Linked DNA regions of Pyrobaculum calidifontis JCM 11548. The protein of the gene in region 2 interacts with the protein of the main gene of each other region in a pairwise test. Links are inferred from orthologs where the notes say so. Each region holds a gene or a part of one and is shown on either strand. Other genes may lie near its edges.

Region 1 (7,902 bases), 880 kb from region 2 along the record:
GTTGCCCAAAGTGCGGCCACGACGAGGCCTACTTCTGGGTTCAGCAGACGAGAGCCGCCGACGAGCCTCCCACCAGATTCTACAAGTGTACAAAATGCGGCCACGTGTGGCGGGAATACGAATAGCCCATCTTTTCTATCGCAGTCAGAGGAGGCGTTGGCGGCGGGCCGCCCGCATAGGCGCTTAGGGGTACCTTAGGGTGGGGTGTATTATGGGTTCAATTTTTTAAAAAGTGGGCCACCTTATGTCATGCCTAAGTATGTTCTAACGTATATGGACGCCAAGGAGTTCGCGTACATAATAGACTCACTATCGGTGTTGGTGGAGGAGGCAAGCTTCGTGCTTAGGAGCGATGGCCTTTTTCTCCGCGCGTTAGACGCGTCTAGGACGGCCATGGTAGACCTCTCTATGCCTAAGGAGGCCTTTGAGGAATTCCCAGAGGTTGAGGAAGAGGTAAAGCTCGGCTTCAATTTTAAGGATCTTAAGAAGCTACTGCGGCGGGTGAAGAAGGGCGACAAGATAAGCCTTGAAATCGAGGAGTCCAGAGTCAAGGTGAAGCTGGTGGGCAAGTCTGTCAGATCTATAACTCTCCCCATGATTGAGGTGGTGTCTGAGGAGCTCCCAACGCCTAAGGTGGTCTTCACGGCGCTTGTCAAAACCAGTAGCGACGTATTGGCCTCTGCTGTGAAAGACGCAGACGCTGTAGCAGACGAGGTGAAGTTTGAGGCAAACGAGGACGCCTTTGTAATAAGCGCGGCCAGCGACAAGGGCGAGGTGGAAGTGCGGCTGGACAAGGGCAGCGAGCTTGTCTACGAGTTTGACGTAAAGGAGCCGGCCTCGGCCCGCTATTCGCTGGAGTACCTCGTGGACATCGTGGGCAAGGCGTCTAAAATAAGCGACATAGCCACTGTGGAGTTGGCCACTGCGAAGCCTGTCTTGCTCACCTTCGACATACCGGCCGGCGGCCGAATTGCCTACTACGTGGCGCCGAGGGTGGAGTGATTGTAGAAGTATTTTTCCGCAACTACTACAGGAACTACGCGAAGCTGGAAGTAGACGAGGTGGAAAAGAGGGAGTTCGCCTTCCAGCCCTTTGTCGGCGGCATGGTTAGGCACAAGGCCTTTAAAAACCTCGAAGAGCTGAAGAGGCACTTGGTTGAGAAGACGCCTCGGCACGTCTACTACTCCACCGCCCGGTACGAGAGGCCTTGGGAGGAGGACATGGAGCGAAAGGGCTGGCTAGGCGCCGACTTAGTATTTGACATAGATGGAGACCACCTCGACACTGAGGCGTGTAGAGAGAGCAAGGTGGTGTCTTTGGCGTGTCTAGAGGACGCCAAGGAGGAGGCCAACAAGCTCATAGACGTGTTGACAGAGGAGCTGGGCCTTAAGCCGACTAAGGTCGTATTCTCCGGCAACAGGGGATTCCACGTGCACGTGGTCGATGAAGAGGTGTTGGCCCTTGGGCAAAAGGAGCGTAGAGAGCTTGTGAACTACCTAAAGGCAGTCGGGTTTGACCCCTCTAAGTTCCACATGAAGGTGGGGAGGCGGAAGGTCGTGTTGTACGAGGAGGAGGCCGTGGGCAACCTCTTGCGCATTAGGAGAGGCATAGAGGACCCCGAGGCGTTGAAGGTTGAGGTAGACGAGGTGGTGACGCAGGACGTGCATAGGCTCATAAGGGCCCCCGGCTCGCTCAACGGGAAGACGGGCCTCGTGGCATTGCCTCTCTCAGTGAGAGACTTGGAAAAAGAAGTGGCGCACATAGTCGAGAGGGCTATCGCCTTTAGAAAGGGGAATTTGAGGCTGAGGTTCGAAAAGCCGTTCCAGGGCACTGTGTTGTTTGAAAAAGTGGAGGCGAGAGAGGGCGACATTAAGACGCTGCCAGCACATGTGGCCATATACCTAGAGCTACAGGAATTTGGCAAAATATATGATTGAGAAGCTGAGGCTCTGGTTAGCCGCTGAGGCTAACTCGCGCTTTCTCACAGAGCCGCCGTACGGCTCGTACGCAGAGGCGGCTGAGCAGTTTGTCAGAGATTTGCAGAACTCGCCGCTGCCGCAGAGCATAGCGGAGCAGGTTAAAGCCCATGTCTACTCCACGTTGGTCACGATAGTGGAACTTAGAACGCGGAAGATACTGTGGGAACTGAGCCAAGGCCGCGAGCCTAAGAATACGACGGCAGAAGAGGAGAGGCTCATACGGCCGTTGTTGAAAATCCTCCGTGCCAGACCCCACCGGAGAGAGGCGCAGGAGTATGTGATTGTACAATTCGTAACTCCCCACCCTGCCATAATAACTGAGGACTTTAAACAGATAGGTCCCTTTAACAAGGGCGACTTGGCTAAACTGCCTCCCCGCGACGCGAAAGACCTAGAGGAAAGGGGCGTTGCCAGACTCCTCCGGCTTGAAGACTAACTGAGGCCCGATCCCCTGCGGGGCGTGGTGGGAGTAAAATTTATTTTGTCCCCCTTTTTGCCCCTTCGTGAAGTTTCCCAAGAGCGTAAATATGTACTGTCCACGGTGTAACACATATACGCAGCATAGCGTGTCCAACTACCACGGAGGTCAGAGGAGGTCGCTGGCGGAGGGCCAGAGGAGGTATGAGAGAAAGTTGAAGGGGTACGGCTCCACTCCTAAGCCTAAGCAGAAGAGGTTTGCCAAGGTCAATAAAAAGGTGACCTTAGTATTTACCTGCACTAAGTGCGGCTACAAAATTGTGAAGAGCTTAGGCAGGATGAAGAAGGTGGAACTGGTGTAGGCCCATGCCACAGAGGTTCAGCAGAGTCCTAATACCACAGCCTCGGTCTAGGTTTGTTAGACTTAGGTGCCCCGACTGTGGAAACGAGCAGGTAACCTTTAGCCACGCCGCGATGGTGGTGCGCTGTCTCGTGTGCGGCAGAGTTTTGGCGCAACCCACCGGTGGGAAGGCGATTTTCGCAGGCCACGTCGTAAAAGTTTTAGAATAGCCCCCAAACCCCTTCCTTCAATGAAGTTAGTGAAAAAGGATTTTCCAGACGTAGGCGAGTTAGTCATAGGCACAGTCAAAAAGATCGCGGAGCACGGGGCGTATGTGTACCTAGACGAATACGACTTGGAGGCCTTTGCGCCGACGCAAGAGGTGGTCCAGTCTTGGTTTCACAGCATTAGGGATTACATAAAGGAGGGCAATAAGACGGTGTTTAAGGTGATAAGCGTAAACCCCAAGATGCGCGTGGTAGAGGTTTCTCTCAAGAGAGTTAGAGTAGACGAGAAGGAGAAGAAGCTCCTCCTCTACCGCCACAGAGTCAGAGTGTTGAAGCTCTTGGAAATCGCCATGAAGAGGCTGAACAGGCCGCCACAAGAGGCTTTAAACGTCTTGTGGTATCTAGAGGAGCAGTTCGGCGACCCCTTCAAAGTCTTCGAAGAAATTGTGAAAACGGGGCCGCAGGTGTTAGACGGGTTAGACCTAGACGACAAGCTGAAGGAGCTCCTCGTAGAGCTGGCCCGGCAACAGGTGGAAATCCCACCCACGAAGATCTCCGGCGTAATTAAGGCCGTGAGCGTGGAGGGCGATGGCGTTGAGAAGATAAAGGCCGCATTGACGGAGTTGCTCAAGGCTCTGGAGGCAAAGTATCCACAAGTCTCGGCCAAAATCTACGTGATAGGCCCGCCGCGGTATCGGATAGACTTGGTGGGCAAAATGCCGAAGCAGGTAGAGGCGGCGTTTAACGAGGTCTCAGCCCTCCTACAGTCTCTACAGAAGAAGTACAAGGTAATTGCAAGCGTCCAGAGAATAGAGCAGGGCTAGCCGCTCCCCTCCACCACGGCGGCGAATTCCTCCAAGATCTTCCTCCTCGTTTCCTCTTTCACGGGGAGTGTCCCGAGCAACGCCTTTTGTAAAATTCTATACCGCTGGTACTTGTCCTCGGGGGAAAACTTAGGCGGGTGAGGCACCTCGACCTCGCCCCCGCACTTCGGGCAGCTGGCCTTCGAAAGCGTGTACCAGCCGCAGTTTTTACAACGCCTCAGAAGCGACTTCACGGCCCCACTTCGTACAGCACAACCCACCCATGGGGCCTAGAGACGTAGACAAGCCTCAGAGGCCTCGTCGCCGTTGTAATAAACGGCACCTGCTCCTTTGCGCCAGTAAGCGGGTCGGCCACCACCTCCACGCTCCCGGAGGTCCACCCCTGTATTGTGTACTGGAGAGCCCCTGCCAGCCTTGGCGCATACCCGGGCAGGTACACGTTGCCCCCCGTCAGCTTGAGGTCTCTAAACGTGGTGAAGACGCCTTGTTGATACACGCCCTCGAACATCCACGCGTACTGCTCGGTGGCGTTGCCGTAGGCGGGGACAAGCCTAACCTTGCTGAACAACATAGCGTAAAGCGTCCTATTTAAGCTGAGGGGGACCGGGTAGTAGCTCCCCTGTATAGTGAAATAGGCGTACGTGGCGCTGGGCGGCGGGCCTGGGTAGCTCATGACCTTTGTGTAGAAGAAGTCTTCGAAGTTCGTCGACGTGGCGCCCAGTATCTTGGCCGCATCGCCGACGTTCTCAAGCGCTATACGCGCCATCCAGTAGGACTTTAAAAAGTCGCCGCCGGGCGGGTATTCGTGAACAAGCAGATAGCCCGCAGACAGTGGAGTGGCTATGTACGGCATTATCGCCAAGACGTACTTCGTGCGGAAGTCCTTGGTAAATATTTCTGCGCCTACCTGCGGCGGGGCCATAAGCGCGAGGCCTATCTTCCCAATCTGCGTCGCGTTTATTGTGGAATTGTCGGCGAGACTCGTCTTATTGCCTATTATCGAGATCCAGTAGCCGTAGTCCCACCACGACGCCACAGGCTCGTAGATCGGTAGCCTCGTCTTCATCCACATCAACATGTCGAGGAAGTCCTCACTTACAACGCCGACGGCCGACGTTGCAATCTGCGTAGGCTGTCTCGCGAGCCCCTCGCCGTAGTTAAGTCTCTGGGCATTGAGGGCGGGCATCACCGAGGAGAGCAACATGGCCACGGATATAATAGCCGCGAGGGCCACCAGTAGGCCCAGCCTCTTGTTTTCCATTGCCTTGGCAATGCCCACAGCGGCCACAACAGTGGCTATGGGGGCCAGTAGCACGAGGAGGCGGACCATCGTCGCTGCGGCGTAGCCCGCCGTGGCTAAGTAGGACAGCGCCAAAAGGCCGCCGGGCGTGAAGAGGTAGGGCACCCCCGCGAGTATAAACGGCAACACTGGGCCATACCTAGCCACAATTTGAACAAAGGAAGTTGTGCTGTGCTCCGCCACGCTGGCCACAATGGCGGAGCGACCAACGGGGAAAAGAGTGGCGAGGTACTTCCCCCCTATGGCGCCTGTGGCCAGCGCTGCTACGAATATGCCGATGCCGGCGAGGACCACGGCCACGACGAGCCACATATACCTCCTCAAGAGCTCCACGGTCCTCGTAACGCCGAGCTTTGAGTCTAAAAGCCATGTAGCTAAGGCGGCGGCTAAGCCAAAGGTCGGGATAATGTTAAAGGCACTTATGAGCGTATTTACGCCGTATCTAGGTATTGTGGCCACGAAGACGCCGTAGAGCAAGTAGAAGAGGAGGTAGGAGAGGAAGAAGTTCCTGGCGTCAAAGGGGAGCTGGACCGCAGGAGGCGCCGGCCCCCTCTTCGCCTTAGAAGGCGCCGCCGGCGTAAACGCGAGCTTTAGGAAGTAGTAAGTAGGCAAGAGGAGCGCGTAGAGGCCCACCAAGTTCCACACGTAGAAGTGCGCGCCCCACGTCCACGCCACATAGCCAAGCGCTACGCCGGCGAGAGCCCCCATCAAAGGCCTCCTCAGCCCGTCCAACAAGAGGGCTAGGCCCAGGGGTATTAGAAAAAGACTTATGGGCTCGTCGTCGAACCACGCGGCAAAGCCGCGCTCAATGAAGGCGGGCATAACGGCGGTAAGCATGGCAGAGAGCAGCCCCACTCTGAGACCCCCCTCCCCCAGCTCCTGGCCCACTTTGTACCCAAGGTAGAACATGGAGAAGACGGCGAGAGAGTTCATAATCGCCGGCGCCGCTACTACGGCGTGCCACAGATCAACGCCGAATGGGCGGAGAAGCGCGTAGACAAACAAGCCGTAGAAAGAGGTGCCCGGCAGAAGAACTTTGCCCCAATCGACGCCGTAGGGGTACCAGAACTGTAAAAACTGCGCACCGCTCCACCACCACCCAGCGCCGTGCTCCAACGTGTACTTGGCCAAGTAGTAGCGGACATATGGGTCAAACTCGTCGAGCCACCACCCCCATAGGAAGACGCGGTACATTCTTGCGTATAAGGCTATGGCAAACGCGGCAAGCAGAGACGACGTGACGAGGAGAATCCTCTCTTTCCTATCCATCAAGCGCGAAAACAGGCCCAAATATATTTCTTAACCCCCCGCCCCTCTTAAAGCCCAGCCCCCTCTCAAGCCCTTAACACTCTAAAGTCCCCGCCTGTGGGTAGGGTATGAGGTACCTCTTTGCGCCTGCTCCATCCTGGCCCGCGCCATCCTGCAGTAGATGTCGCGGCGCTTGTGAAAGCGCAACCTAATCGCAACCGTGACGCCTTCTATCCCCTCCTAAGCCCAACCGCAATCTTGATAGGCCGCCTCTCTAGGGGCGAGAGGCACTTAGGGCACACGCCGCCCCACATCTTTAGCACCGCCTCCACCGTCTTAGGCTCTTTGTCGCTGTAAAGGACAAAGCCGCAGGAGTCGCACTTTACGACAAACACGGCCAAGGTGTATAATGGCCTTTTAAAAGTGTGAGATAGTACCTAGCTATTACACGCAAGTTCTCACGCCGACGCCTTCGCGGAAGGTGAAGGTCAAGGCGTCTAGCTCGTCTTCCTCAAGCTCGGGGTACCGCCTCTTGAGCCACGGCCTTGAGGAGCCAGCGTCTAGCTCATCTACGAGGCGGACTTCGCGGCACCCCAGCGTGGAGAGGGCCCTCTTCATGTCCACGTATGGGGAAGAGCCCATGTGGATTTGGACAGACTCGGCGCTTTTCAACACGGCCTCCACCGTGGCCCAGTCCAACACGGCGTGTAGGACCAGCTCCCCCCTCCACACGTAGACCACCCCGTTCTTCGCAGTGCCCAGGTCGACCCCCAGCTTCCCCCCGCCTAGGATCTTCGGCACAGATGCGAAGAGCTCCTTCGCCACACACCTATAGTCGTCGCACGGCAACACTACGTCGCCGCCAGCTCTGTACCTTCCATCTACTATGACTACGTCGCCGTCGCCAAATAGAGACACGCCGTACGCTATCTTCCGCACCACGTCGTATATACTCCGCCGCCCAACATAGGCCAGCTTCAACGTGTCAATAAACTTAAGAAATTTATAAAATCTGCGCCTTGTGGACGCGTTAAGGGTACTCGCGGCTAAATTGCAGAAGAGGCCGGTGGCGCTCTGCGATTCAAACGACGTCGACGGCATAGCGTCGGCCGCGTTGTTCAAGCGCAAGTATCCAGAGGGGGTGGTGGTCCTAGCGGGGCCCTCCGAGGTCAAGAAGTGGTGGATTAAGGCCTTTACGTGGGATTTCGTCGCAGACCTCCCCTGCCCCGGCAAGGCCAAGGTTAGGGCAGACCACCACAAGACAAATGCCCCCTGCGCCGAAGTCGAGTTCTACGACCCCGAGGCCCCCGCCGCGGCTGTACTAGCCGCCAAGGCCCTAGGCCTTGAAGAAGACCCAGTGGCGCGGGAGCTCGTAGAGGCGGCCGTGCAGACAGACACCGCAGATGTGAGAGATCCCACGGTGAAGAAGCTCGACCTGGCCATCAGGTACGGCTTTGCCGAGGAGAAGCTTGCGGCAATCGAGATACTGGCCAAGAAGGGACTAGCCGCGTTGGACGAAGAGCCCTTAAAGACCATGGCCGCCAGAGGAGAGGAGAAGGAGAAGCTG
Region 2 (7,805 bases):
TAATGGCGGGAGGCGTCGCGGCCATGTATACGCCCAAGTGCGGCCTCGCCGCCGCGATAACTGTTGCGTATCTAGTAATGACGCCGCTGGCCTACTACGCAAGGCCGTACGTGGCGAGAAATTTAAGGCATGTGGCAGTGGCGGCGTTTTCCATGGCCGCTTTGTGGGCGCTACAGTACGCACTAGCACCTCTCCTCAGCCAGTACGACGTGACCAATCTCATAGTGTCAATGCTTTCCACATGCGACAAGTGGAAAATATACCTCACGCTTTCGGCCATTGTCTTAGCCCCAGCGGCGGAGGAGGCGCTGTTTAGAGGCATCCTTTTCCAAGAACTAGAGAAGAGGGCGGGGCTAGCCGTGGCGTATGTGGGAAGCGCGCTTGCATTCGCCGCGGCACACGGCTTTCCAGCACTAATCCCGTTGTACTTCGCCTACGGCCTCGTCTTAACACACGCGTTCAGAGGTGGCGGCTTCCTCTTCGCAACCTTGCTACACGGGGTAAACAACCTCTTGGCCCTCTACCCTATATTACAATAATTTCCGCAGACTTGTTCAGAAAGGCGAACCCAAACGGTGACTTCGCCACAGGGGCCTCTGCAGGCTCTCCCTTTAGATATATCACAAAACCGTCGCCGAACAAGAGAGCCGCGGCGTCCATATCAATTTCCCTAAAAGCCGCAACAATCTGGCGGCCTCTTAAGTCTCTCAGCAGGTTCTTGTACGCGGAGCCGTATCCCCACACCAGTTCCCCGTCGTCGAGCAGTATCAAGTCGGCGTCAACGCCTCCGTCGAGACCCGTGAGCTCTCTACTCCTTGCGCCGTATCGGCTCACGTAGTCAGAGAGACCCCAACCATACTTCACCCACTCGAGTTTTACATATACTCCACGCCGCCCCGCCCTCGAGAGGTAGAGCCCCAGCTTCCTAAGCATTAGGGTCTTCCCACTACCCGCCGGCCCCACAATAAACACGTTGGCGCCATCAGACGCCCTAGATAGGGCCAACTTGAACTCTTCCCCAAGCTCCGCCCTCTCCACGTCGTACAGTGAAAAATCCTCTCCCTTCATGCACTCTGCCCCACTTGTTAAAAAACCGCCACGTGTAAAATAACGCCAGTATACGTAGAGACTGGCGCCGCCTAAACTTTCGTCTACAGCCGTTCCGCCTTAAGTCCAACGGTCTTGAGCCCTCGTCGGTGATATATGTATGACACGTCTCTTGTGCCTCGCCTCCACTCTCCTGTCTATAACTCTTTCGCGGTATAGGCGGTTGTGGCTTGGGCAATGGCCTTGGCGGCTTGGCCCTAGGTCGCCGCTTTTCCGCTACCCAACCACCCGGCCCCTTAAAAGCCCTCTACCCTATACTTCGTCTAAGCCCACTAACTTGCCTGTCTTAATAGAGACAACGGCCGCCTCGCACAATTTCAATGTATAGACGATGTCCTCTACTGCGACGACCTCTCCGCCTTTGCCAGAGGCTGCCAGCAGAAATTCTCTGTCTTGCAGTAGGAGGGGCTCGGCGACCTCAAGCCTGGGCCTATATACGCCGTCTTCGCCGTAGAAGTAGACCTCGTCTGTGACAAAGTCTATTACAAATATGCCCTGATCCCCCGTCAGTTCAATCCGCCTAAACTTGTACGGCGTAAGCCAGTTGGCCTCAAATATCGCCGAGGAGCCGCCGTATTGTCCAAATATCTGGGCGTGGTCCTCGTATTGCCCCCTCGTGGAGCCCCCCGCGGCGTATACCGCCCTCGCCCTCTCCCCCGTGATGTACGTCACGAGGTCTATGTCGTGGATTGCTAGGTCTTTTATTACGCCGACGTCGCCTGGCCTTATTGGCCAACGAGACGTCCTTTTCCCATACGCAGAGAGGAAGCGGCCCAGCTTAGACAAATTCGCCTTGACGTAGCGAACTCCCTGGTGAAATCTGAGGAGGTACCCCGTGGTGACTAAGGTCCTCTTGCCCAAGTCCAGTAGCTCGTAGGCCTCGCCTAACGTCGCAGTGAATGGCTTTTCCACCAGCGTGGGCACGCCCCTTGAGAGAAAGAGTGCGGCGTGGCGCGCGTGCAGCGTCGTGGGAGTTGCCACTATGGCGGCGTCTACGTCGAGGTCGGCGGCCTTCTCCACACCTCTTACAGCCTGTGCGCCGTAGACTTTCTCGGCCCACCGTAGCCTGGTCTCGTCTATGTCCACGGCGTATACGGTGTCGACAAGCCCCTCGCCCCTGAGCTGTGCTACGACTCTGAGGTGGTTCTTCCCCCAACCCCCTATTCCCACCACAGCGACTCTCATAAGTACGCCACGTATCTCACCAGAGCCGGGTGAGGCGGCCTTCTGTACACCACTACTTCTTTAAACGAGGGCCGCTGTCTGACGTAGATTCGTACCAGCTCCCTTAGAGAGCCCACGTGTATCTTCAACACCTTGAAGTCCTCGTATTCCTCCACCTCTCCGTCTACGGGGTTGCTCGCCAAGTCGGGCAACAACACCTTCTTACTCTCTCTGATCATGTCGCCGTCGAGCCTATACGCCCAGAGCTTCTCCACCGCCACGCGGCCGTACTTCATGTCTGAAATCATGTTCTCAAGCTTCCTCAAATCTACGTCAAGCGCGGTGGCGAGGTAGGGCACCTCGCCCCTGGAGAAGTACTTGTGGGTAGGCACCTCGAAGGATATGATTTCGACATCGCCGGCCTTCTCCCTAAAGAGCCTAGTTGTGCGGAGGTATTCTACTGGAAGCGTAGCCACGGCTCTACCTAGGGCCAGTATTTAAGCAATTACTGGGAAGGCGAGCCCCACTGCCACTCCCACAGCCACCGCCAAGGCGATCATCCCCACCACCCAGGCGAAGTCTCCCCACGACTCCGCTAGAAAAGCGCCCACGACCAACACAGCCAGGGCAAGGGCGAGGGGGGCCGCTGGCGGAAAGACGGCAGCGGGCGCTAAGACGGCCAGCGCCCCAGCCAGAGAGGAGACGAAGGCGAACGCGGACGACTTGGCCGTGGCGTACAGCGCACGGGTGTGCAAAAGAGACCACCTAAGCCACTCCTCCCTCAGAGAGACCTTGTAGGCGACCTCTTTGACCTCTTGCATCTGTTGAACAAACTCCGCTACGAAGACCGTAAGCGCGTTTATCGAAGCCACTACCACAGCCAGCGACACCAAGAGGTCTAGGCCTATGCCGCCTCCCCTAAAAATTAGCGTGGCAGAGAGAGTGCCCGCAGTAATTAGGCCGTCCACTACGCCTAGGACTAAGTATCTCACGTGGTCGCACCGGCCTGCGGTATATACTCGCCGACTACTACCTCATCGATAGAATGGACAACGCCGCCGACTCTCTCAAGAGCCTCTTCCACCTCTCTGTAGTCTATGTTCTCCCCCTCGACCACTATTGCGAGCCCCAACACGTCTACATCCACATCGTCTACGGTAATTCTAACCGCCTTCACGCCCTCCACTTTATAGAGCTCTCTGGCGACGTCCACTATTGTCACACCCTTGGTAGGTATCGCCGCGTCTATCACCATGCGACGTATTGGAGGACGATCCCCCACAACCCTATCTAGGTGCCACTTTTAAAGCTTTTACCGCCTCGCCTCCACATGGGCGGATAGGTGCCGCGGGGCATGACCACCCGGTCGGTCCGCGCCACAAGCCCCTTCTCCATTTTCTTAACCTCCTCACTGTCGACAAGCGCTCTTCCAATGCCTATGAGCTCGCCCTTAAGCGTAAAATAGGCCACTAAGTCGCCGCGGCTAAACGGGTGTTCAAACTTGGCCACGCCGGGTGCAGCGAGGGGGGCGCCGTTGCAGAGGGCGTCAACGGCGCTGTCGCGGACCCAGATCTTGGGCAGAGGTCTCGCTATCTCCTCTATTGGGAGCAACACCCTCCTGAGATATGTATCATCGCCGTACTTCTTCCAAATGTAGTACGCGTCTGCCAAGTCCTGCAGAGTCACGGCCTCGTCCTCTGTAAAACACGAGACCGCCACGCGGCGGAGCTCCCTCATATTTGCCCCAACCCCCAAGATTTCCCCCAAGTCGTGGATAAGCTTTCTAGCATAGGTGCCGGCCTCCACGTGCATTTTCAGCACTGCGTACCTCCCGTCAAGCTCCAAAAGCTCCAGGGAGTAAACCCGGCGCGTTCTAAGTTGCCTCTTCACCGCGGAGCGGAGCGGGGGCTTCTGGTAGATCTCCCCCTGAAGCTCCTGCAACACCCTCCGCAGATTTTCTACGTCTACATCGCCGTGGAACTTGGCCACGGCTATGTAGACCTTGTCCGCCCTAGACAAAGCCATAAGCACCTTAGTCCCCTCAGCCACGGCCACTGGAAGGACACCGGACACCTTCGGGTCCAGAGTGCCCGAGTGCCCAGCCCTCTCCACTCCCAAAATCTTCTTCACCCACGCCGCAACCTCGTGGCTAGTCGGCCCCCTGGGCTTGTCTAAAATGAGAAAAGAGTACCGTATGTGCTCCTCTGCGCTTCTACTCGACGGCGGTTTGCCCCACTGCGGATTCGTCCCCTCCTCCAGTTTTACAAAAACCTCCCTACTGCCGCACTTCACTTGACGTCGGCTGGAGTAATTTCAAACAGCTTCGGCTTTACTCTCTCCTTCATGTACTCCACAAGCCCTGCCGCCTCTAACGCCTTAAGCACCTCCTCGTCAGAGGCGCCCTTCTTAATCTCAATCTTCTTGTCTGTGGGCTCGATGTGGTTTATGTTCACTCTCCTGCGCCTTACGCCGCTCAGCGACTTGGGGCCGGTAATTACCACGTAATTCTCGTCGACTATGTCCACTACCACCGCCTTTCTGCCAGCCTCTCTGCCCAACACTTTGACTACGACCCTGCCCACATCTATAACCTTGACCATCGAAAGGGGAAAAAGGGTGGGGTTTTAAATCTTAACAAAAGGGGGTTACTTCTTTTTCTCCTCTTTCTTCTCCTCCTTCTTCTCCTTCTTCATGTGCGAAGACTTGTGGCACATATTTAATTCTTTCTTTAATTATTCGTATGCCTCTCTTTAATAATTTGAAAAGAGATAGGGCCATATTTAAAATTTATTCAAGAGGTGTTAGAGGCAATTTAGTTTACAAAAGTACAAGGATAGTTATTTCTAAGTCTATGAGATAACGTCGAAAATACATTATACAAAGTATTTAACCATGAGGCTACAGCCCCACGTGTTTACATGCCCCATTGGGTGCCCCGCCGACTGTTGCAAATTTGAGGCATACGAAGATATGCCAGTGGTGCTGGAGGAGGAGATAGAGGTGCTCAAACGCGAGGCAGAGAAGATAGGCGTCAAGCTGGAGTTTGAGCCAATAGGCTCCTACAACGGCGTCAAGTTGTACAAGTGGATTATCAGAGGGTGGTGCCCCTTCTACAAGGGCAAGTGCACTATCCACGAGAAGAAGCCTCTCGCCTGTAGAATATACCCGCTCGTCCTAAACCTCAAGACGGGCGAAATATACCTCTCAGAGAAGTGCCTATGGGTAAAGGTAAATGGCCCAAAGCCCCTCGACCACTTCCCCGCAGAGAAGGAGGCAACGAAGAAACTATTGATAAAGCTAAGGATTAAGTAGGCCGTGGTGGAGTTCATAGTGGAGGGGCCCTGGGACGACGACGAGAAGTTGGCCATTGGAGTTGGCTTGTCCATGACCTTTAGACGCGCCCTAGTCCACGCAGAGCCCAGCCCCAATGCGCTAAAAGCCGCCGAGGGGGCCGTCTGGGGCGCTCTACTCATAAAGCCTTGCCCGCCCGGCCTCCCCTGCCACAGAGACATAAAAGAGGCCGTGGCCGTGTCCGAGGCAGAGCTCGCGCTTGTGGGCTACGAGGGCCCCGACCCGCCGACGACAACGCGCCGAGTGTCCACATTCAACAAGCACTACATGAGGCCCTGGAGGTGGGCCAGAGGCGGCGAAGAGGCGAAAGTGGGCCACCCGCTCCTCCCCCTAATGTCCTGCCTCTACACCCTCTTGAAGATGAGAGACGACGTGCCGATAGTAATCTCCGACGTGAGACTAAAGCCCACAGCCCCCGCGGGGCCCGACTACATGGTTACGCCGACATGGCACCTCCCAAGAGAGGTAGCAGAAGTCGTAGACGTGCATCTGCCCCCGCTCAAGGCCGGGGCAATAGCGCTGGGCGTCTTAATGGGAGGCTACAGGGCGGGCCCCGTCATAGCCATAGTCAAGCAAAGAGACGAGCTGGCGGAGACCGTCGTGAAGATGGGGGGCTACGTAGTGGCACTAAACGAGGAGGGAGACCCCTGCCAACTCTTCGAAAGGCGGGCAGTGGGCTACAGCCCCAAGGTCAGCAAATACACAGTGGACCCAGCGCTCTGCGACCGATGCGGAGAATGCCTAAAAACCGCCTGCCCCGCCATTACGCCGTCGCCGGCAGGCCACCCACAGATACTCCCCACTTGCACGGGCTGTAGCGCCTGCGCGCTGGTATGCACAAGAGGGGCCATACGCTGAAGGTACAATTCACAGGAGACAAGGTGGTAGTGGGAGACAGAGAAATCGACATACGCGGGGCAAGACCCATAGACCTCATGCTCGCGGCTCTGGCATATGGAATTGGGGCCCGGTACATAGACGCCACAGGCGAGCCATTTGAAATGGAATGCCACATAGAAGGCTACCAAATAACTTGTACCACAAAATGCACAGGCCAGGAAGAAAAATGCTTGGTATACCAAACCTTGACAAAAGGCCTGTTAAAACTCCTATGCGTCAAAGAACCTCCATCTTTACAACAGTGATGTAAGTCTCGTACCTCTTCACAACTTTCAAACCTTTCTTTTCATGCTCTTTCTTCTCCTTACTCTCCTCCGACATGAGTCCTACATTCAATCTGCTTAAATAATGTACTTTACACTCCTCTTTATATACTAGAAGAACTAACTTGACACAAGCCGACGTCGGCCACGTACAATTTGAGAGAATGACGCTGGCGGGCCCGATGGGATTTTTGGGCGGCTTTGCCTGAACCCACGACCTACGGCTCCGCAGGCCGCCGCTCTATCCAGGCTGAGCTACGGGCCCTACCGATGTTTGAACTCGTTGTTTATAAGTTTAGCAACGGTTAACAAAGAGCGAACGTATGAAGTGACGAGCGGCCGCACACGGCTAAAAACTTATAAAGCGGGATGTACAGGAGATGTAGCCCCGGTAGTCTAGCCCGGTCAAAGGGAGGCCCGACTAGGGATGTGGGCCTTATGTACGCTACAGGCCAATCGAGCCCATGACCCGGGTTCAAAAGGGGAGCCCCTGAGAGTCCCGGCCGGGGCACCACGTCTTTATATTACAAGATACAGTAGAGAAAGTAGGGGGCGTATGCGGTTCGAGTTAAGGATACATCTCCGTGGTGTAGAGAGGGGGTTGAGGAATAAAAGATGTGAGGATGTACTGCGAATTATCTTACTGCGCATGTCCTGCCTTATTTGCATTGAGTACGCGAATAGCACCTTTCTGAGCTTGGCCGCGGCTTCTGTGAGCTTTTCCACGTCCCATTTGTCTAAGTGCCCTTCGTAGAAGTTTATGTGGAGTTGTTCTATTGCAGCGAAGAGGGTGATAGTCTCGGGGTCGTGTTCCATGGCTATTTTCCTAACGGTGGCCCACACGAGTCTGTGGGTGTGGTGTTTAAGGCCCTTCTTTTCGGCGGCCGCTTTGACTAATTGGACCACTGAGTTCCAAATTTTCTCGCTTCCCTGTCTCAACTCGCCTTTTTCCACTAGCTCGAGCCCCTCACGCCAGAAGTGTTCGGAGGACTCTACGTAGAAGTCGACGCGCTCGCTGGG

The links.
Region 1: the proteins of PCAL_RS00290 (region 2) and PCAL_RS05300 interact in binary tests that used the Methanocaldococcus jannaschii proteins (3 or more experiments, as listed by UniProt). The link is inferred for Pyrobaculum calidifontis JCM 11548 from one-to-one orthologs.

The regions. Positions count from the first base shown.
Region 1 is NC_009073.1:932,773-940,674, forward strand. Bases 2,403-5,401 are described here. They hold PCAL_RS05300 (RNA-protein complex protein Nop10), read right to left. Parts: upstream 4,021-5,401; coding sequence 3,784-4,020; downstream 2,403-3,783. Other genes in these bases: PCAL_RS05280 (DNA replication complex subunit Gins51), read left to right, coding at 2,403-2,415; PCAL_RS05285 (50S ribosomal protein L44e), read left to right, coding at 2,483-2,758; PCAL_RS05290 (30S ribosomal protein S27e), read left to right, coding at 2,763-2,966; PCAL_RS05295 (translation initiation factor IF-2 subunit alpha), read left to right, coding at 2,987-3,787; PCAL_RS05305 (STT3 domain-containing protein), read right to left, coding at 4,017-5,401. In the rest of the region: PCAL_RS05265 (transcription factor S), read left to right, coding at 1-125; pcn (proliferating cell nuclear antigen (pcna)), read left to right, coding at 250-1,002; DNA primase catalytic subunit PriS, read left to right, coding at 999-1,937; more of PCAL_RS05280, read left to right, coding at 1,930-2,402; more of PCAL_RS05305, read right to left, coding at 5,402-6,356; PCAL_RS05310 (hypothetical protein), read right to left, coding at 6,566-6,730; PCAL_RS05315 (hypothetical protein), read right to left, coding at 6,780-7,316; PCAL_RS05320 (DHH family phosphoesterase), read left to right, coding at 7,357-7,902. UniProt on the Methanocaldococcus jannaschii protein: Involved in ribosome biogenesis; more specifically in 18S rRNA pseudouridylation and in cleavage of pre-rRNA.
Region 2 is NC_009073.1:51,128-58,932, reverse strand. The notes cover bases 2,563-5,464. They hold PCAL_RS00290 (RNA-guided pseudouridylation complex pseudouridine synthase subunit Cbf5), read right to left. Parts: upstream 4,564-5,464; coding sequence 3,562-4,563; downstream 2,563-3,561. Other genes in these bases: PCAL_RS00275 (YkgJ family cysteine cluster protein), read left to right, coding at 5,182-5,464; PCAL_RS00280 (hypothetical protein), read right to left, coding at 4,903-5,049; PCAL_RS00285 (50S ribosomal protein L14e), read right to left, coding at 4,560-4,871; PCAL_RS00295 (DUF211 domain-containing protein), read right to left, coding at 3,260-3,553; PCAL_RS00300 (hypothetical protein), read right to left, coding at 2,769-3,263. Outside these bases: PCAL_RS00320 (CPBP family intramembrane glutamic endopeptidase), read left to right, coding at 1-539; PCAL_RS00315 (ATP-binding protein), read right to left, coding at 526-1,068; PCAL_RS00310 (Gfo/Idh/MocA family protein), read right to left, coding at 1,360-2,292; more of PCAL_RS00305, read right to left, coding at 2,289-2,562; more of PCAL_RS00275, read left to right, coding at 5,465-5,583; PCAL_RS00270 (4Fe-4S ferredoxin), read left to right, coding at 5,587-6,480; PCAL_RS00265 (hypothetical protein), read left to right, coding at 6,456-6,767; PCAL_RS00250 (PaREP1 family protein), read right to left, coding at 7,305-7,805. UniProt on the Methanocaldococcus jannaschii protein: Could be responsible for synthesis of pseudouridine from uracil-55 in the psi GC loop of transfer RNAs.